DNA from 3 places in the Nonomuraea maheshkhaliensis genome. Region 1 is predicted to be linked to each of the others. Evidence: riboswitches for the same ligand, from Rfam matches in the RefSeq annotation. Region 1 holds a riboswitch; each other region holds the start of a gene.
The links. Region 1 has a riboswitch for thiamine pyrophosphate ahead of ABFX54_RS22340 (FAD-dependent oxidoreductase). Riboswitches for the same ligand answer to the same signal wherever they lie in the genome.
Positions count from the first base shown of each region.

Region 2: another riboswitch for thiamine pyrophosphate. It lies ahead of ABFX54_RS06185 (purine-cytosine permease family protein); the one in region 1 lies ahead of ABFX54_RS22340 (FAD-dependent oxidoreductase).
Region 3: another riboswitch for thiamine pyrophosphate. It lies ahead of thiC (phosphomethylpyrimidine synthase ThiC); the one in region 1 lies ahead of ABFX54_RS22340 (FAD-dependent oxidoreductase).

Region 1 covers NZ_BAAAMU010000032.1:15,870-22,285, reverse strand. The annotation lists gene metF (methylenetetrahydrofolate reductase [NAD(P)H]) at 1-682, opposite strand, end outside; gene ABFX54_RS22360 (polyprenyl synthetase family protein) at 831-1,898, shown strand; gene thiE (thiamine phosphate synthase) at 1,998-2,636, opposite strand; gene ABFX54_RS22350 (Rv2175c family DNA-binding protein) at 2,614-2,988, opposite strand; gene ABFX54_RS22345 (NAD(P)/FAD-dependent oxidoreductase) at 3,019-4,182, opposite strand; TPP riboswitch at 4,241-4,359, shown strand; gene ABFX54_RS22340 (FAD-dependent oxidoreductase) at 4,349-5,668, shown strand; gene thiS (sulfur carrier protein ThiS) at 5,665-5,865, shown strand; gene ABFX54_RS22330 (thiazole synthase) at 5,858-6,416, shown strand, end outside.
Region 2 covers NZ_BAAAMU010000006.1:45,997-52,412, reverse strand. The annotation lists gene ABFX54_RS06195 (sensor histidine kinase) at 1-284, opposite strand, end outside; gene ABFX54_RS06190 (methylated-DNA--[protein]-cysteine S-methyltransferase) at 377-955, shown strand; gene ABFX54_RS06185 (purine-cytosine permease family protein) at 915-2,252, opposite strand; TPP riboswitch at 2,243-2,356, opposite strand; gene ABFX54_RS06180 (rhodanese-like domain-containing protein) at 2,421-2,744, opposite strand; gene ABFX54_RS06175 (winged helix-turn-helix transcriptional regulator) at 2,741-3,172, opposite strand; gene ABFX54_RS06170 (MFS transporter) at 3,250-4,653, shown strand; gene ABFX54_RS06165 (Fpg/Nei family DNA glycosylase) at 4,709-5,587, opposite strand; gene ABFX54_RS06160 (TenA family protein) at 5,619-6,224, opposite strand; gene ABFX54_RS06155 (LCP family protein) at 6,267-6,416, opposite strand, start outside.
Region 3 covers NZ_BAAAMU010000015.1:51,616-58,031, reverse strand. The annotation lists gene ABFX54_RS12960 (SDR family oxidoreductase) at 1-756, shown strand, start outside; gene thiC (phosphomethylpyrimidine synthase ThiC) at 758-2,302, opposite strand; TPP riboswitch at 2,295-2,407, opposite strand; gene ABFX54_RS12950 (hypothetical protein) at 2,497-2,847, shown strand; gene ABFX54_RS12945 (universal stress protein) at 2,859-3,692, shown strand; gene ABFX54_RS12940 (cellulose binding domain-containing protein) at 3,801-4,823, shown strand; gene ABFX54_RS12935 (AIM24 family protein) at 5,172-5,840, opposite strand; gene ABFX54_RS12930 (response regulator transcription factor) at 5,977-6,369, opposite strand.

The sequences.
Region 1 (6,416 bases):
CCGCCACGTCCGGCGGGAACGGCGCCCCCGACAGCTGCTCGGAGCGGGCGATCGTGCTCATCTGGGTGACCGGCATGATGCACGGGATGATCGGCGTGTCACAGCCCCTGGCCGCCACCCGGTCACGCAGCCGCAGGTAGTCGTCGGCCTGGAAGAACATCTGCGTGATCGCGTAGTCGGCCCCGGCCCGGCACTTGCGTACGAAGTACTCGGTGTCGGACTCGATGGAGGGCGAACGCGGATGCTTGTAGGGGAAGGCGGCCACGCCGACGCAGAAGTCGCCCGCCTGGCGGATCAGGCGGACGAGCTCCTCGGCGTAGAGCACGCCCTCGGGGTGCTGCACCCACTCGGCCGTCGGGTCGCCGGGGGGATCGCCGCGGACCGCCAGGATGTTGCGCACGCCGGCGTCGGCGAAGCGCCCCACGAGGTGGCGCAGCTCGCGGACGGAGTGGTCGACCGCGGTGAAGTGGGCGACAGGAGTGAGCGTGGTGTCATGGGCGATCCGCTCGACGATGTCGACCGTGCGGTCACGGGTGGAGCCGCCGGCGCCGTACGTCACGGAGACGAACGTGGGCCGCAGCGACTCCAGCTCCCTGATCGCCCGCCACAACTGTTTGGCGCCCTCGTCGGTCTTCGGCGGGAAGAACTCGAAGGAGAACGACCGGCCGCCGGCGGCGAGCATGTCGCGGACGGTGGGAACACGATCGGGCCTTACAGAGGGTCGACCAAGAGCCATGCCCACAAGATTAGCGCCACATCTCGCAGACCTGCCGGTCAGACAGACACCCTGGAGATCCGCACCCTCGCTCCCGGCCACTAGTCTCATGGGCATGACCACTGACGCGGCCGGCCTGGAGATCCTGCGCGCGCAGGTCGAGCGCGCCCTCGGAGAGTTCGTCGGACGGCAGCTGCCCGACGGCGGCGACCCCGAGTTCGCGCCGCTGCGCGAGGCGGCCGACAAACTGCTGTCCGGCGGCAAGCGACTGCGGCCGGCGTTCTGCTACTGGGGGTGGCGCGGCGCCGGCGGCACCGACGTGCCCGGCATCTTCACCGCCGCCGCCTCGCTGGAGCTGCTGCAGGCCAGCGCGCTGGTGCACGACGACGTGATGGACAAGAGCGATCTGCGCAGGGGCATGCCGTCCGCGCACCGCCGTTTCCAGGCGATGCACGAGAAGTCGGGCTGGCACGGCTCGGCGGAGCAGTTCGGCGAGGGCGCGGCGATCCTGCTGGGCAACCTGCTGCTGATCTGGTCGGGCGAGATGTGGCGGGCCAGCGGGCTGCCGCGCGAGTCGCTGGAGGCGGCCCAGCCCGTCCACGACCACATGCGCACCGAGCTGATGTGCGGCCAGTATCTCGACCTGCTGGAGCAGGCGCACGGGGAGAACTCGTTCGAGTCGGCGCTGCGGGTGGCGCTGTACAAGAGCGGCAAATACTCGGTGGAGCAGCCGCTCAGGCTGGGGCTGGCGCTGGCCGGGCGGGAGCTGGCGCCGTGGATGGACGAGCTGTGCGCCGGGTTCGGGCGGCAGGTCGGGATCGCGTTCCAGTTGCGCGACGACATCCTCGGGGTCTTCGGCGACCCGGCGCAGACGGGCAAGCCCGCCGGCGACGACCTGCGGGAGGGCAAGCGGACGATGCTGGTGGCCCGCACCCTGGCCGCGGCCTCGCCCGCCGAGGCCGGCACCGTGCGCCGGCTGCTCGGTGATCCCGCGCTGGACGAGGGCGGGATCGAGACGCTGCGGCAGATCATCGACGACACCGGAGCGCTGCGGGAGTGCGAGGACCTGATCGGCGACTACCTGGGCGAGGCGCTGGGGGCGCTCGGCGCGGTCGTGGTCACGCCGCAGTCGCGCGCCGCGCTGACCGACCTGGCCATCGCCGCCACCAGCCGCAAGACCTGACCCCCCGCCGGCTCGCCGACCGGCCCGCCGTCCGACCGCTCACCCGCCGCACGGCCGACGGCCGACCGGCGGTTCAGCCGGTCGGCGGTGTTCGGCGGTTCAGCCGGCCGGCAGGCGTTTGGCGAACTCGGCGGCGCCCGCGCCCGGGTCGTCGGCGTCGGTGATCGCGCGGACGACCACCACCCGGCTCACCCCGTACGACATCACCTCGTCCAGGTTGGCGAGGTCGATGCCGCCGATCCCGAACCACGGCCGCGAGGTGCCCAGCGACGCCGCGTGCCGCAGCAGCGACGGGCCGGGAGCCGGGCGGCCGGGCTTGGTCGGTGTGGGCCAGACGGGCCCGCAGCAGAAGTAGTCGACGCCCTCCTCCACGGCCGCGGCGGAAGCCTCGGCGGCGGAGTGGGTGGACCGTCCGATGACGATGTCGTCGCCGAGTATCTCTCGCGCGACCGTCACAGGAAGGTCGTCCTGCCCCAGATGGAGCACGTCGGGGCGGGCGGCGTACGCGATGTCCGCCCGGTCGTTGACAGCCAGAAGCTTGCCGTGCCGGTCGCAGGCGTCGCGGAAGACCTCGAGGAGCGCGAGTTCTTCGCGTGCCTCAAGACCCTTCTCCCGCAGCTGGATGATGTCCACGCCGCCGGCCAGCACCGCGTCGAGGAACTCCGCCAGATCGCCGCGGTCGCGGCGGCCGTCTGTGCAGAGATAGAGGCGCGCGTCAGAAAGCGAGGGCTTGGGCACGCCGCTTGACCTCGGTATGACGGCCGGCCCTGATCGCCTCGACGGGCGATCCTGGCAGCGACTCGTCGGGGGTGAAGAGCCAGCGCAGCGACTCCACGTCGTCGTAGCCGGCATCCTGCAACACCGTCAGGGTGCCGGGCAGGCCCTTCATCACGTCCTTCCCATCGAGGAACACCGCGGGCACCTGTGGCCCGCCGCCGCCCCGGCGCACGCCGAGGAGCTTGTGGTCCTTCAGGAGCTGCTTGGCCCGGCCGATCGAAAGGTCGAGGCGCCTGGCCACTTCGGGGAGCGTGAGCCACTCGTCGATGAGCTGCTCGGTCTCCCGGTCGATCTGTGCAACAGAAAGCGTCACGAAACCACAACTACCACATGCCGTGCTTGCTCAAACAACACAATCCCGTAGAGAGACTTGTGGATCTACCAGGCGTTCCGTGTCCAGACGGTGACCGGCGTCGATGATCCGCCGCCCCTGTACGAGGTCGCGCGGCCGGTCCACGGCCAGTACGGCGGCCAGAGTGTCGTCCTCGGTGAGCCAGACGGCCGACCATTTGCCCTCGGGCTCGCCCCGGTAGACGAGCCGCTCGCCGGCCGGATGGTGTCCGGCGTACTGGATCATGTGGCCGAACTGCTCGGACCAGAAGTAGGGCACCGGGTCGTAGACCGCCTCCTCCCCCAGCAGCGTCGCGGCGGCGACCTCGGGGGCGTTGAGCGCGGTGTCCCAGTGTTCGACCCTGAGCCTGGTGCCCCAGCGGCGCGACCACCAGGCGGCGCAGTCGCCCACGGCGACGGTGCCGGGCAGCGAGGCGCGCAGGTGCTCGTCGGTGACGACGCCGTTGTGCAGGTCGATGTCGGCCTCGGCCAGCCACCCGACGGCGGGCCGTACGCCGATGCCGGTGACGACCACGTGGGCCTCGATGAACTCGCCGCCCACCAGCCGCACGCCGCCCTCGTCCACGGAGTCGACCATGGCCCCGAGGCGCAGGTCGATGCCGTCGTACCAGGGCACGGTGCGCGCGCCGATCTCGGCGCCGACGGCGGTGCTCAGCGGGGCCCGCGCGCTCTCGACGACCGTCACCTCGCAGCCGGCGCGGCGGGCCGCGGTGGCCACCTCGGCGCCGATCCAGCCGGCGCCGATGATCGCCACGCGGGCGCCGGGGACGAGCACGGCGCGCAGCTCGTGGGCGTCGTCGAGGGTGCGCAGCACGTGCTGGAGGCCGTCGCCCGGCAGCCTGATCGGCTCGGCGCCGGTGGCGATGACCAGGCCGTCGTAGCCGATCTCGCCCTCGGTGGTCTCCACGACGCCGGCGCGCAGCGACTTGGCGCTGACGCCCGGCCAGAAGTCGACCTCCAGGGCGTCGAGGTCGGTGTCGACGAAGCTCGTGTCGGCCTCGCCCTTCAGCACGGCCTTCGACAGGGGCGGCCGGTCGTAGGGCCGATGGCGCTCCTCGCCCATCAGCGTGATCCGGCCGGTGAATCCGCGCCCTCGCAGGGCCTCGACCGTACGCAGTCCGGCCAGGCCCGCTCCCACCACCACGACATGGTTCACGTTCAAGACCATAACGGGGGCGGTGCACGGCCGCCGCACCGAGGCCGTAGGCTGTGGAGGTAAGACGCGCGGGAGTCCGGCCGTTTCACCGGGCTGAGAGGAAGGCTGTGACGGGCCTTCGACCGCAAGACACCTGATCCGGATCATGCCGGCGAAGGGAGCGCAGGTGGATGTGATCGTGGGCGGCGGGGTCGTCGGCCTCTCCGTGGCGTGGCGGCTGGCCCGTGAGGGGCGCGAGGTCACCGTGGTCGATCCGGCGCCGGGGCGGGGCGCCTCCTATGCCGCGGCGGGGATGCTGGCCCCGGTCAGCGAGGTGACCTACACCGAGGCGCCGCTGCTGCGGCTCGGGGTGGCGTCGCTGCGCCGCTGGCCCGCCTTCGCCGCCGAACTCACCGAGGACGCCGGGCTCGCGAGCCCGCGTACGGACGTCGGCGCGGGGCCGGGCGCGACTGCCGGGCTCACCGGCCCGAGGCTGCGCGCGGGTGCCGGGCTCGCCGGTGACGGCGCGGACGGAGGAGATGCGCTCGCGCTGGATCTGCGGTCCGACGGGACGCTGGACGTCGCGTTCGGGGCCGACGACCTGGCGGCGCTGGACGAGCTGGCGGCGTTCATGGACAAGCTCGGGCTGCCGGTCGAGCGGCTCACCGGGCGCGAATGCCGCCGCCTGGAGCCCATGCTGGCCCCGTCCGTGCGTGGCGGGCTGCTGGCGCCCGGCGACGCCTGGGTGGATCCGCGCCGGGTGACCGCGGCCCTGCTGGCCGTGCTGGAGCGGCTCGGGGCCGAGGTGGTCCGCGCCCGCGTCACCGAGCTGCTGCGCGAAGACGGCCGGGTCACGGGGGTACGCCTCGCGACGCCGGAGCCGTACGGGATCGGGCCTGGCGGCGGGCACGGTGAAGTCGGACCGGGCGCCAAAGCGGAGACCCGAGCGGGCACCAGGACAGGCACTGGGACGGCGACCAGCGCGGAGACCCGGGCCGAGATCAGGGCCGAGCGGGTCGTCCTGACCGCCGGCGCGTGGAGCGGCGAGCTGGCCGAGGTGCCGGTGCGGCCGGTCAAGGGGCAGATCATGCGGCTGCGCTCGCCACAGCCGCTGCTGACCCGGTGCGTACGCGGCACCGTGCACGGCTCGTCGGTCTACCTGGTCCCCCGGGGCGACGGCGAGCTGGTGGTCGGCGCCACCCAGGAGGAGCTGGGCTTCGACACCAGGGTGACCGCCGGCGGGCTCTACGAGCTGCTGCGCGACGCCAGGGAGCTGGTTCCCGGCGTCACCGAGCTGGAGGTCGCCGACGTGGTGGCGGGGCTGCGGCCGGGCACGCCGGACAACCTGCCGGTCATCGGCCCCAGCGGGACGCCTGGGCTGACGTTCGCGACCGGGCACCACCGGGGCGGCGTGCTGCTGGCCCCGCTCACGACGGCCATCCTGCTGGGCGAGGAGGGCGAGCTGGCGGCGCTGTGCTCGCCGGAGAGATTTCAGGGAATTTCATGATTGTTACCATCAACGGGTCCGCGCACGAGGTGGCCGACGGCATGACCGTGGCGCAGGCCGTACAGACATTGACCACGGCCACCACCGGAGTGGCCGTGGCCGTGAACGACGAGGTGGTCACCCGCAGCGCCTGGGAGACGACGGCGCTCGGCGACAGTGACCGCGTGGAGGTCCTGACGGCGGTGCAAGGTGGATGATCTGATCATCGCCGGGGAGAAGTTCTCCTCCCGGCTCATCATGGGAACCGGCGGCGCGCCCTCGCTGGAGGTGCTGGACCAGGCGCTCGCGGCGTCGGGCACCGAGCTGACCACGGTGGCGATGCGGCGGCTCGACCCGGGTTCGCGCGGCTCCGTGCTCGACGTGCTGCGCCGGCGCGACATCAAGGTGCTGCCCAACACGGCGGGCTGCTTCACCGCGGGCGAGGCCGTGCTGACGGCCCGGCTGGCCAGGGAGGCCCTGGGTACGAACTGGGTCAAGCTGGAGGTCATCGCCGACGAGCGGACCCTGCTGCCCGATCCGATCGAGACGTTCGACGCGGCCGAGCGGCTGGTGGGCGACGGGTTCGTGGTGCTGCCGTACATCGGGGACGATCCGGCGCTGGCGCGGCGGCTTGAGCAGGCCGGGTGCGCGGCGGTGATGCCGCTGGGCGCGCCGATCGGCTCGGGGCTGGGCATCCGCAACCCGCACAGCATCGAGCTGATCGTGGAGGCCGCGTCCGTGCCGGTGATCCTCGACGCGGGCATCGGCA
Region 2 (6,416 bases), on a different contig from region 1:
TCGAGCAGGGCGCCGTCGCTGTGCAGCCGCTTGGTGCGCAGCGAGACCGGCTCCCCGGTGCGTACGCGCTCCAGCACGGCGTTGTGCTCCGCGGTCAGCTCGTCGGGCACGATCGGCGCCCTGCGCCCCAGCACCTCCTCGGCCGCCCAGCCGAACACGCGCTCGGCGGCGGCGTTCCACACCAGGACGCTCTGGTCCCGGTCGAGCGCCACGACGGCGTTGGGCGAGCTGTCAAGCGCCGCGCGAGCGATCTCATCGTCACTACCGGCCCATTCGTCCCCCACTACTCCATAGTGCACGTGGCGCGGTGGGTGCGTCGGGCGATCCGTCCGATACGCTGCGGTCACGGTGATTCCGGCGGGTGGAGGTTGAGGGTATGTCGAGCAACGATCTCGATGCCCTGCTGCGTGTGACCTCTAGCACCTATCGAGGTGATACGCCGCCTGACATCGCTTTCGGCACCTATGACGGCGCCGTGGGCCGGTTGGTGCTGGCCGTGACGGGCAAGGGTGTCGCGGCGTGCAGCTTCGAGGCGGAAAACAACGTCTTCGAGCTGGTCAGCAGGCATGTGGGCAGCTTCATCGGGCCCGACGCGAGGCGGCTGGACCCGGTGCGCAGAGAGCTGGACGCCTACTTCTCCGGGCGGCTGCGGGCGTTCACGCTGCCGGTGGATCTGGCGCTGGCGACGCCGTTCGCTCGCACGGTGCTGCAGAAGACGATGGCCGTCCCCTACGGCACGACCACGACGCTGGAGGAGATCGGCCAGAGCATCGGCCGGCCGCGCGCGCTGCGCGCGATCGGCAACGCGCTGTCCTCCAACCCCGTCTGCGTGATCGTGCCCTGCCACCGGGTGGTGCGCGAGGACGGCGCGCTCGGCGACTACGCGGGTGGGGCCGTTGCCAAGCAGCACCTGCTCAACGTCGAACAGCGGGCCGGCGCAGCGCCAGGCCGATGAGCAGTGTGACGAGCGCGGCCACCAAGGCCCCGCCGAGCGCGCCGTTCATCCACGTCTGCCGGGTGAAGCCGATGGCCTCGCGCAGGCTCGCCCAGATCCCGTCCCACGCCTCAACCGTCGGCGTCGAGGTGGTCAGCCAGTAGGCCACGAAGCCGAGCGCCCACGGCACCACCATCGACCAGCGTGAGGGCGCGTCCTCCGCGGTGTTCCAGCCGGCGCCGCGGCGCAGCACGAAGTAGTCGACGGCCAGCACGGCGAACATCGGCACGAACACGGCCCCGATCACGCCCAGGAACGCGCCGTACGACGTGACGTCCACCAGCAGCGCGATCACCACGGTGAGCACGCCGATGAGCACGGAGAAGACGCGCCGGTCCATCCGCGGCAGCAGGTTCTGCAGCGACATCGTGGTCGAGTAGACATTGGCGAAGGACTGGTCGGTCTCGCGCAGGACCAGGATGCCGAAGAACAGCGCGCCCAGCGGCATCGCCACGAACGAGCCGAACACCGCGGTCCCGTCGGTCTGCACCGCGGCGACGCCCGCGAGCGCCACCGCGTAGACGCCGAGCCCGAGGCAGGCGACCTGGGCCAGGGTGTAGCCGCCGACCACGCCGGTGAAGGCGGCCCTGCTGGAGCGCGAGTGGCGGGCGAAGTCCGCGGCCATGGGCACCCAGGACACCGACAGCGCGATCACGTAGTCGACCGCAGCGGGGAAGGCCGTCCACGTCCCGCCGGTCTGCGGGGGCGCCTCGCGCAGGAAGAACACCGTGAACCAGACCATCGCGATGATCACGCCGACGGTGACGTACCGGCGCAGCAGCCGGATCGAGCCGAGCGGCCAGATGGTCAGCGCGGTGGTCAGCACCCCGGCCACGATCACCCACACCTGGTACGGCACCGAACCGAAGATCGCCGTGGCGCCTTTGGCGATCACCCAGAGCTCGAAGGCGCCCCAGCCGAGCATCTGGACGATGTTCAGCACCGTCGGCACGTAGGAGATCCTGGCACCGAACAGGCCGCGCAGCAGCACCATGGCCGGCTGCCCAGTGCGGGTGCCGGGAATGGCCGACAGGCCCACCATGGCGGTGCCGATCAGGCTGCCCACCACCGTGGCCACGAGCGCGGCGCCCAGGGTGAGCGGGGCGTCGCCGAGCGGGTTGATCAGGAACAGGGCGCCGGAGAAGCCGAGGAGGCTCACTCCGAGATTCGCCCAGAGCGCACCCTGATCGAGCACGCCCAGAGTCTTCGGCGCTTCGCCTTCGAGGGTCAGGGGGACTTCTTCGACGCCGTGCGACATCGCACACTCCCTACGCCGGCATTATCCGGACAGGTTCCGGCGGTCGGCAGCGGATCAGTGGCTGCCCTCTCAGCCCGGCACCCCGAGCTCCCGCGACGATATGTAATTTGCGCCCTCATCATGCCTTAATGGCGGCAGAACCGCCATAGTGGGGGCCTTGCTACCGATTCAGGCGACGAACGGCTGTTGTCCCGTCTCGCTCACCATCGGCCGACGGGAGAACTCCCACGACTGCATGCCGCCGCCGACGTTGATCGCGTCGCGCCCGAGCTGGTTGAGCCAGGCCGCGACCTGCATCGACCGGCCGCCCACGCGGCAGACGACGTAGACGGTCGTGTCGGCGGGGACCTCGTCGACCCGGCCCTGAATCTGGGTCATGGGGATGTGGACGGCCTGCGGCGCGTGGCCCGCCACCCATTCGTCCTGCTCGCGGACGTCGAGCAGGTAGGCATCGGCGGGAACGGCGCCCGCCTCGATCTCGGGAACGGTCATGACTCCATCATCTCGCGCCGCGCGTCGTAGGCGGCACGCGCCGCAGCGATCTCCTGCTGGTGCGCCTCGGTCCACGTGACCAGGGACTTGATGGTCTCGTGCAGCGTACGGCCGAGCGGCGTCAGCGCGTAGTCCACCCGGGGCGGCACCACGGGGTGGACCGTGCGGCTGACCAGGCCGTCGCGTTCGAGCTGGCGCAGAGTGACGCTGAGCATGCGCTGGCTGACGCCGTCGATCTCGCGGCGCAACTGGGTGAAGCGCAGGCTCTGGCAGTCGAGCAGGGCGATGACCAGCAGCGACCACTTGTCCGCGATGCGGTCGAGGATCTGCCTGACCTCGCAGTCCTCCCGGGTGTCCCACTGCCAAACGTCGTAGTCGTCCATGGTGCCTTCGCGGTAACCGAGTGATTCGAAAGTGCCGTCTTCCATCGTCTTTCATGCTGACCCATGATGTGAACGGTTACAAGAGATAACCGATATGCAAAGAAGTAACCGGGGGTCTTGCGATGTCTGTTCCCGCCCGATCGTGGGGCGCGCTGATCGTTCTGTGCGGCGCCATCTTCCTTGAGGGCATCGACGTGGCCATGCTGAACATCGCCCTGCCGGCCATCAGGGCCGATCTGGGGCTGTCCACGGGCATGCTGAGCGGGGTCGTGAGCGCGTACGTGCTCGGCTACGGCGGTTTCATGCTGCTCGGCGGCCGGGCGGCCGACCTGCTGGGACGGCGGCGGATGTTCCTGCTCTGGCTGGTGGTGTTCCTGGTCTTCTCGGGGCTCGGCGGTTTCGCGAACGAGGGGTGGGTGCTGCTGCTGGCCAGGTTCGTCACGGGGGTGGCCGCCGCGTTCCTGACGCCGGCCGGGCTCTCGCTGATCACCACGACCTTTCCCGAAGGCCGGCTGCGCAACAAGGCGCTGCTCATCTACGCGGGCACGGCGGCGGGCGGCTTCGCCCTCGGGCTCGTGGCCGGCGGGCTGCTGACCGCGATCGGCTGGCGCTGGGTGTTCTTCGCGCCCGTGCTGATGTCGCTGCTCATCCTGATCGCCGCCGTCCCCCTGATCAGGGAGCCGGCCAGGGAGCACCGGCCGGCGGCCGGCGGGTTCGACGTGCTGGGCGCGGTGACGATCACGGGCGCGATGATGCTGCTGGCGTACGGCGTCGTACGGCTTGAGCACCCGGCCGACGGCTGGCCCCTCACGGTGGCGGCCTTCGCCGGCGGTCTCGCGCTGGTGGCGGCGTTCACCGCCGTCGAGCGCCGGTCGGCCAGTCCGCTCGTCCGCCTCGGTCTGCTGCGCTCGGCTCCGCTGATCCGGGCCAACCTGATGGCCGCCCTGCTCACGGCCTCGTTCTTCGGCTTCCAGTTCCTGGTCACGCTCTACCTTCAGGAGCTGCGCGGGTGGTCGACCGTGCAGACCGGCCTGGCCCTGCTGGCGGCGGCCATCGACGTGGTGCTCGCTCCGGTGCTCACGCCCTGGCTGGTCAACCGGTACGGCAGCGCCAGGGTCGTGCTCGGCGGCCTGCTGTCGGGCCTGCTGGCCTACGCGCTGTTCCTCGGGGTGGGGCTCGACTGGACGTACGCGGCCATGCTGCCCTCCATGCTGCTCATCGGCCTGATGTTCGCCTTCGTCTACGGCCCGGTGACCATCGTGGCCACGGACGGCGTCGCCGAGCACGAGCAGGGGCTGGCGGGCGGGCTGATCAACTCCTCGTTCCAGTTCGGGGCGGCGCTGGGCCTGTCGATGGTGACCGCGGTCAACGTGGCCGCCCTGGGCGGAGCCACGGATCCCGAGGCCGGGCTGGCCGCGATGCGTACGGCGCTGCTGGTGCCCGTCACGGCCACGCTGCTGGGCGCGCTCGTCGCCGTGAGCGGCCTGCGCACGCGAACGAGAGACTGCGCACTCAGCGCCGCGTGAAGCCATTGAAGCACACGGCCAGGACGGGGCCGGTCCGAACCGGCGGCCCGAGCGGCTATTTGAGAAGTTTGGACAGGCGGCGGTCGGCCAGCGGCTTGCCGCCCGTCTGGCACGTGGGGCAGTACTGGAGCGAGGAGTCGGCGAACGAGACCTCCCTGATCGTGTCGCCGCACACGTCGCACGGCTGCCCCGCCCGGTTGTGCACGCGCAGCCCCGACTTCTTCTCCGCCTTCAGATCCTTGGCCGCCAGCCCGTGGGCCCGCTCGACCGCGTCGGCCAGCGTGGTGACGATGGCCTCGTGCAGGTCGGCGATCTGCGCGTCCGTCAGACTCGCGGCGATCTTGAACGGGGACATCCTGGCGGCGTGCAGCACCTCGTCGGAGTAGGCGTTGCCGATGCCGGCGATGACCTTCTGGTCGCGCAGCAGCCCCTTGATCTGGGTGCGGTTGCCGCTCACGATACGCTTGAGCGCCTCGACCGTGAAGGAGTCGGCGAGGGGGTCGGGGCCGAGGGCGGCGACGCCGGGCACTTGGTCCGGATTTTTCGTGACATAGACGGCGAGACGCTTCTGCGTCCCCGCCTCGGTCAGCTCGAACCCCGGCGCCAGGCCCTCGTCGTCGGGCGCCAGCCGCACCCGCACGGCCAGCGGCCCCTTGCCCGGCCGCACCGGCTTGGCCCCCGACAGGTCGTCGCGCCAGCGCAGCCACCCCGCGCGGGCGAGATGGATGACCAGATGGAGACCGTCGCAGTCGAGGTCGAGGAACTTGCCGTGCCTGGTCACGCCGGTGACGGTCAGCCCGCCGAGCGCGCCGACCGGCGGATCGAACGTCTTGAGCGCCTGGAAGGCGACCACGTCGACCCCCAGGACCGTGCGGCCCACCGCCCGCTCGCGCAGGAAGTGGGTGAGGGACTCCACCTCGGGAAGTTCGGGCATGCCCCCAGACTACGACGCGCCACCGACTGTTCTACGGCACGTCCCAGAAGGCCAGTTCGTGCGCCATCCCCGCCCTGAACAGGGCCTCCGCCCGCGCAGGCTCCGGATCCACTTCGTCGATCATGCTCGCGACGCGCTCGGTCAGCGTCACGAACCCCGGGTCCGCGTACGTGTCCACCCAGGCCCGATATCTCGGCTCAGCAGGCGGATTCTCCGCCAATATCCGCCCGAGACTCGAATATCCCCACATGCACGGATAAAGGGCCACCAGCCCCTCACCGTACGACGCCGCCGACTCCAGCAGGAACGCCGTGTACGCCGCGCACGCGGGGCCCTTCACCGCCCCCTCCAGATCGGCCCCGAATCCCGCCGACATCGACCGGTGCAGGCTCAGCTCGTCGTGGTAGGTGGCGTGCGCCAGATCCACCAGGTCGCCGAGATGCCCGTCGGGCGCCTGCCAGGCCAGCCGGGCGAAGACCCGTACATAGTCCAGCAGGAACAGGTAGTCCTGCTCCAGCCACGACCGGAACACCTGCTCCGGCAGGTCGCCACGCCCGATCCCGGCCACGGTCGGATGCGCGAGCTGGTCCTGGAGCAGGGGTCGCCCGATGGCATGAAGCTTGTCGGAAATGCTCATGGTCAGGAGGTTAGTCGCGAAACGCGGGCCCCTGACGGGGGCTCATCCGGCGTCCACGATCTCCTTCGGCACCGGCTTGTCCTCCTTCAGCGCGTTGAACAGCGCCAGCGCCTTGGTGCGATCCCACTTGACGGCCGTGCCGCCGCTCGGGACCGCCTCGTTGCCGCCGAACGGCACCACCGTGGTCACCGG
Region 3 (6,416 bases), on a different contig from region 1:
CGCGGCCTGCTGGACGGCAAGAAGGCCCTCGTCACCGGCGGCGACTCGGGCATCGGCCGGGCGGTCGCGGTGGCCTTCGCCAAGGAGGGGGCCGACGTCGCGATCGCGTACCTGAGCGAGCACGAGGACGCCGCCCACACCTCCTCGCTGGTGAAAGCGGCCGGGCGGCGCTGCGTGCTGCTGCCCGGCGACCTCGGCGACCGCGCCCACTGCGCCTCGGTCGTCGAGCAGACCGTGTCGGAGCTGGGCGGCCTGGACGTCCTGGTGAACAACGTGGCCTACCAGGAGCCGGTGGACGGCCTGGAGGAACTGTCCGACGAGCAGTGGGAGCACACGTTCGCGGTCAACATCCACAGCTACTTCCGCGTCACGAAGGCCGCGCTCGCCCACATGGGCCAGGGGAGCGCGATCGTCAACACCTCGTCGATCAACGGCCTGCGCGGCAACAAGACGCTCATCGACTACTCCGCCACCAAGGGCGCGATCAACGCCTTCACCTACGCCATGGCGCAGAACCTGGTCGAACGCGGCATCCGGATCAACGCCGTCGCCCCAGGGCCGGTGTGGACGCCGCTGATCCCGGCCACCTTCCCCGAGGAGAAAGTGGAGTCGTTCGGCGAGCAGGTGCCGATGGGGCGACCCGCCGATCCCGACGAGATCGCCCCATCGTACGTGTTCTTCGCCTCCAACCGGCTGTCGTCGTACTACACCGGCGAGGTCCTGGCCCCCATCGGCGGGGAGACGCTGCCCGGCTAGATCACTCGACGTAGATGTTGCCGCCGAGCCTCCTGAACTCGGCCGCCTTCTCCTCGAACCCCGCCTGCCTGATGTCGTGACTTATCCGCATCGAGCAGAACTTGGGCCCGCACATCGAGCAGAAGTGCGCCGTCTTGGCCGGCGCCGCCGGCAGCGTCTCGTCGTGGAAGGAGCGGGCGGTGTCGGGGTCGAGCGAGAGGTCGAACTGGTCCTCCCAGCGGAACTCGAAGCGCGCGTCGGACAGCGCGTCGTCCCACTCCTGCGCCCGCGCATGCCCCTTGGCCAGGTCGGCGGCATGGGCGGCGATCTTGTACGTGATCACGCCGGTCTTGACGTCGTCCTTGTCGGGCAGGCCGAGGTGCTCCTTCGGGGTGACGTAGCAGAGCATGGCGGTGCCGAACCAGCCGATCATGGCGGCCCCGATGCCCGAGGTGATGTGGTCGTATCCGGGCGCGACGTCGGTCACGAGCGGGCCCAGGGTGTAGAACGGCGCGTCGTCGCAGAGCTCGCGCTGCAGGTCGACGTTCTCCTTGATCTTGTGCATGGGCACGTGGCCCGGCCCCTCGATCATCACCTGGACGTCGTGCTCGCGCGCGATGCCGGTCAGCTCCCCCAGCGTGCGCAGCTCGGCGAACTGGGCCTCGTCGTTGGCGTCGGCGATCGATCCGGGACGCAGCCCGTCGCCGAGCGAGAACGACACGTCGTAGCGGGCCAGGATCTCGCACATCTCGGCGAAGTTCTCGTACAGGAAGCTCTCGCGATGGTGCGCCAGGCACCAGGCCGCCATGATCGAGCCGCCGCGCGAGACGATCCCGGTCTTGCGGGTGGCGGTGAGCGGCACGTACGAAAGCCGCACGCCCGCATGCACCGTCACATAGTCGACGCCCTGCTCGCACTGCTCGACCAGCGTGTCGCGGTAGACCTCCCACGACAGCAGTTCCGGCCGGCCCTTGACCTTCTCCAGCGCCTGGTAGATGGGCACGGTGCCGACCGGCACCGGCGAGTTGCGCAGGATCCACTCGCGGGTCTCGTGGATGTCGTCGCCGGTCGACAGGTCCATGATCGTGTCGGCGCCCCACCGGGTGGCCCAGGTCATCTTCTCGACCTCCTCCTCGATCGAGGAGGTGACGGCGGAGTTGCCGATGTTGGCGTTGATCTTGACCAGGAACTCCCGGCCGATGATCATCGGCTCCGACTCGGGATGGTTGACGTTCGCGGGGATGATGGCCCGGCCCGCCGCGACCTCCTGCCGGACGAACTCGGCGCTCACCCCCTCGCGCACCGCCACGAACTCCATCTCCTTGGTCACCAGCCCGCGCCGGGCGCAGCCGACCTGCGTGACCGGCTCACCCGCCGCCCGCCGCGCCTCGATCCACTCCTCGCGCAGGCGCGGCAGCCCACGCCGCGGGTCGGGCTCGAAGGAGGGGTCGGTGTAGGGGCCCGAGGTGTCGTACAACGTCACCGCCGAGCCGTTGGACAACCGGACCTGCCGCATCGGCACGCGGAGGTCACCGGAGTAGATCTTGGAAAAGCGCGCGCTGCTCATCGCGCAAACTCCCTTCGCCGGCATTACCCGGAGCAGGTTCTGGCGGTCGGCGGCTGTCAGCCGTCCTCTCAGCCCGGTCTGCACCGGGCTCCCGCGTTGGACGGCGATGATCGTACCCACGCCCGCCCCCACCCGAAACCTGGCGCCGAGGTTTGACGATCGCCGTGAGCGGTACGGTCCCCATCAGGGGGAACATGAAGAGATTCGCTGCTGTCGCAGGACTACTCGTCGTGATGGCCGCGTCCGGCGCCACCGCAGCCGCCGGAGACGGCATGGACCAGCACGAAGTCAGCCAGGAACAGTACGACACTCTCATCGCCCAGTGCCGCTACGCCGACACGGGCAAGGCCAAGTGCCGTGCCGCGGTCAGAGAGACGTACCGCGTCGGCACCGACGACAAGCGCCTCGACTGCCGCACCTACTCCGGCGTGACCGTCTGCGGCACGCTGCGGCTCAGCAGGTCCGAGCGCGCCTGCGTCCGTGACTCCCAATCGAAGGGGATCTCGTTCCGCCGTGCCGAGGTCGAATGTTACGCGCTGTCCTGAGGAGCTGAACCGTGATCATCGTCGGGGTGGACGGCTCCCGCGCCGGCCTTGAGGCCGCCGGCTGGGCCGCCGCCGAGGCCGCGCTGCGCGGATCGCCGCTGACCGTGGCGCACGCCGTGCCCAAGTGGGTGTGCGAGGAGGACACCGTACGCTACGCCGAGGTCGCCCGGTGGATGCGCGAGGGCGCTGCCACCGTGCTCGCGGCGGCCCGCGACCGCGCCGTGCGGGAGTCGCCGCAGGTGCCGGTGGAGCAGGTCCTGCTGCCGGGCGATCCCCGTACCGCGCTGATCAAGGCGTCCGAGGACGCCGAGCTGCTGGTCGTCGGCAGCAGCGGCATCGGCGGCGTGCGCGGCCTGCTCGTCGGATCCGTCGCGTACGGCGTCACCGCGCACGCGCGGACGAACGTCGTCCTCGTCCACGAACGTCCCCCGGCCGTCCGAGGCGACATCGTCGCCGGCACCGACGGCTCGCCCAGCGCCGGGCAGGCGTTGGAGTTCGCCTTCACCGAGGCGGAGCTGCGCGGGGCGCGGCTGCGTGCCGTACAGGCGTGGGCCTGGCCGCAGGCCGGCGGCTTCCCACCGGCCGACCGCGGCAGCGAGCAGCACACGCTGCGCCGGCTCAAGGAGTCGCTGACCGAGCACCAGGAGCGGCATCCCGGCGTCGAGGTGGTGACGGAGGTCGTGCACGGCCATCCGGTCGAGGTGCTCCGCGAGACGGCCGCCGGCGCCGATCTGCTGGTGGTGGGGTCGCGGGGGCATGGGCAGTTGGCGGGGATGCTGCTCGGCTCGATCAGCCAGGCACTCCTGCACCACGTCCCCTGCCCGCTTGCGGTGGTCCGCAGCTGAAAGTTACATCCATACCCCCAGGTCAAGCGTTTCTCTCAGGCGTCATCCTTTCCGTCGCGCGGCCCACGATCCTACGATCTGCGCAGGCTGACGACGGGAGAGCAGACCATGCGCAAGATCGGCTCCGCGCTGGCCGCGATGGTGGCGCTGGCCGCGGCGGTGCTGTTCGCCACCACGGCCACCGCGAGCGCAGCCCCCATCAGGATCATGCCCCTGGGCGACTCGATCACCGGCTCCCCCGGCTGCTGGCGCGCCCTGCTCTGGAACCGCCTCCAGAGCACCGGCCACACGAACGTCGACTTCGTCGGCACCCTGCCACCCCAGGGCTGTGCGGTGGCGCACGACGGCGACAACGAGGGCCACGGCGGCTACCTGGCCACCAATGTGGCCAACCAGGGCCTGCTGACCGGCTGGCTCGCCGCCACCCGGCCCGACGTGGTGCTCATGCACTTCGGCACCAACGACGTATGGAGCAACATCGCCCCGGCGACGATCCTCAGCGCGTTCACCACGATGGTGAACCAGATGCGGGCGAGCAACCCGAACATGAGGATCCTCGTCGCCAAGATCATCCCCATGAACCCCTCCAGCTGCGCCGACTGCGCCCAGCGGACCGTGACCCTCAACAACGCCATCCCCGCCTGGGCCGCCGCCACGACCACCCCGCAGTCGCCGATCACGGTCGTGGACCAGTGGACGGGCTTCAACACCGCCACCGACACCTACGACGGGGTGCACCCGAACGCGGCGGGCGACCAGAAGATGTCCGACAAGTGGTACCCGCCCCTGGTGGACGCCCTCGGCAGCACTGTGACACCACCGCCCCCTTCTGGGGGATGCGCCGCCGCGTACCAGCGCACCGGCCAGTGGCAGGGCGGCTTCCAGGCCGAGGTCACCGTCACGAACACCGGCACCTCGCCGATCAGCACCTGGACGGTGGCGTGGACGTTCGCCGACGGCCAGCGGATCACCCAGCTGTGGGGCGGGACGCTGAGCGCGAACGGCTCCGCGGTGACGGTACGGAACGCCGGCTGGAACGGGCAGATCGCGCCGGGGGCGTCGATCACGTTCGGCTTCCTCGCCTCCTGGACCAGCACCAACACCGCCCCCACGCCCACCTGCGCAGCTTGACCAGGACCGGCACCGACACCGACACCGCACCCAGCCCGATCACGGCCCTCGGCGCGACCGCCTGACGCCGACCGCCGATCAGCTACCAGGGGCCGTAATATCGGCCACCCGCGGCGCCGCCGGCCGAACGTAGTCCTCGGTCACCAGCGCCACAGAACGATCAAGCCGCCCCGCTCTGCTTCTTGCCCCCTTGACCATCACGATCAGGCACTTGGCGGCCTGCGCGACGTCGTGCCCACGCAGGGCGCTGACCAGCTCGGTCCGGCCCTCGGGTGCGGGCTCGATCACCCGGTACCGCGCCCAGCCGCCTGTCCATCCCGCCTGGCGGGGAAGGCACTGGCGTGGGCCTCAAGCGGAGGGAGCCGGGACCGGAGCCCCTTCACTGGCCTGCACCAACACGAACCCCTGCCCCCTGAACGCCAACTGCATGGCCTCCCCACTCCCCCGCCCGATCAACGCTCCCACCTTCATCGTCCGGTTGATCCCGACTTCCAGCCCCGTGCTCCAGCACACGGCCGACTGCCCATCCGCGAACGTCGGCATCCGCGCGGCGTCGAGCAACACCGGCGTGCCATGCGTCGTCACCGCCACCCACCCGGTCCCGGTAACCGTCGTGTTGAACAACCCACCGGCCGCCACGCCGGCCCCCTGGACCCGCTTGATGTCCCAGCTGAGCTGCGGCTGGAACGCCAGCAGGTTACGCCCGTTGACCGTGAGCCCCTCGTTCTCAAGAAAGAACAGATGAATGTCATCGGCGTTGTCCGCCAGATAGAGCTGCCCCTCGCCCCGTACCCGCATCAACGAGGCGCCCTCCCCCGTCATGGCCTTCTTGAACAACTTCCCGAGCCCGCCCGACCCCTCGTAGTCGAAGTCCATCTGCCCCTGAAAAGCCACCATGGACCCCTGCTTGGCAAGCACCTCGTGAGGGAGCTGGACTCGCAACATCTTGTGGTTCTCAAGGGCGAAGCCCGGAGGGAGCTGCTGGGAGTCGAGGTTGTTGAAGATGGAACTACGCACGTGGTCCAGCCTTTCGCGGGGAGGAGGTCCTGCGGCCAGCGTACGAACAATCCACCAAGAACGCGGCACCCAAGCCCGCACCCCTCGCCGACAGCCGAAATCACCCGATCAGTTAGCGGGCCCCAGAAGGCAGGGATCAGCTACGCCCCCGACCCCTCACGGCCAGATCACGCACGACCTCGATCAACTCAGCCGGATCGAACGGCTTGGTCAGGTAGGCGTCCACCCCGATCCCCAGTCCCCGGGTCCGGTCATCATCCTGAGCCCTGGCCGTGATGAGCACGACCTTGATGTGACTGGTGGCCTCCTCGGTACGCAACCGATGCGCCGTCGTCCACCCGTCCAGGAACGGCATCATCACATCGAGCGTGATGACATCCGGCATCACGTCGAGCACCCGATCCAGACAATCCTGCCCATCCGTGGCGGTGGACACCTCGAACCCCTCCAGGTTCAGGTTGACCGCGATGAGCTGCCGGATGACCTCATCGTCATCCACGACCAGTACTTTCCCAAGAACCTCGCCCACGGGCGCAAAGCTAACCTGTAGTGGCCCCGTCACGCCGGGTTTCGCGG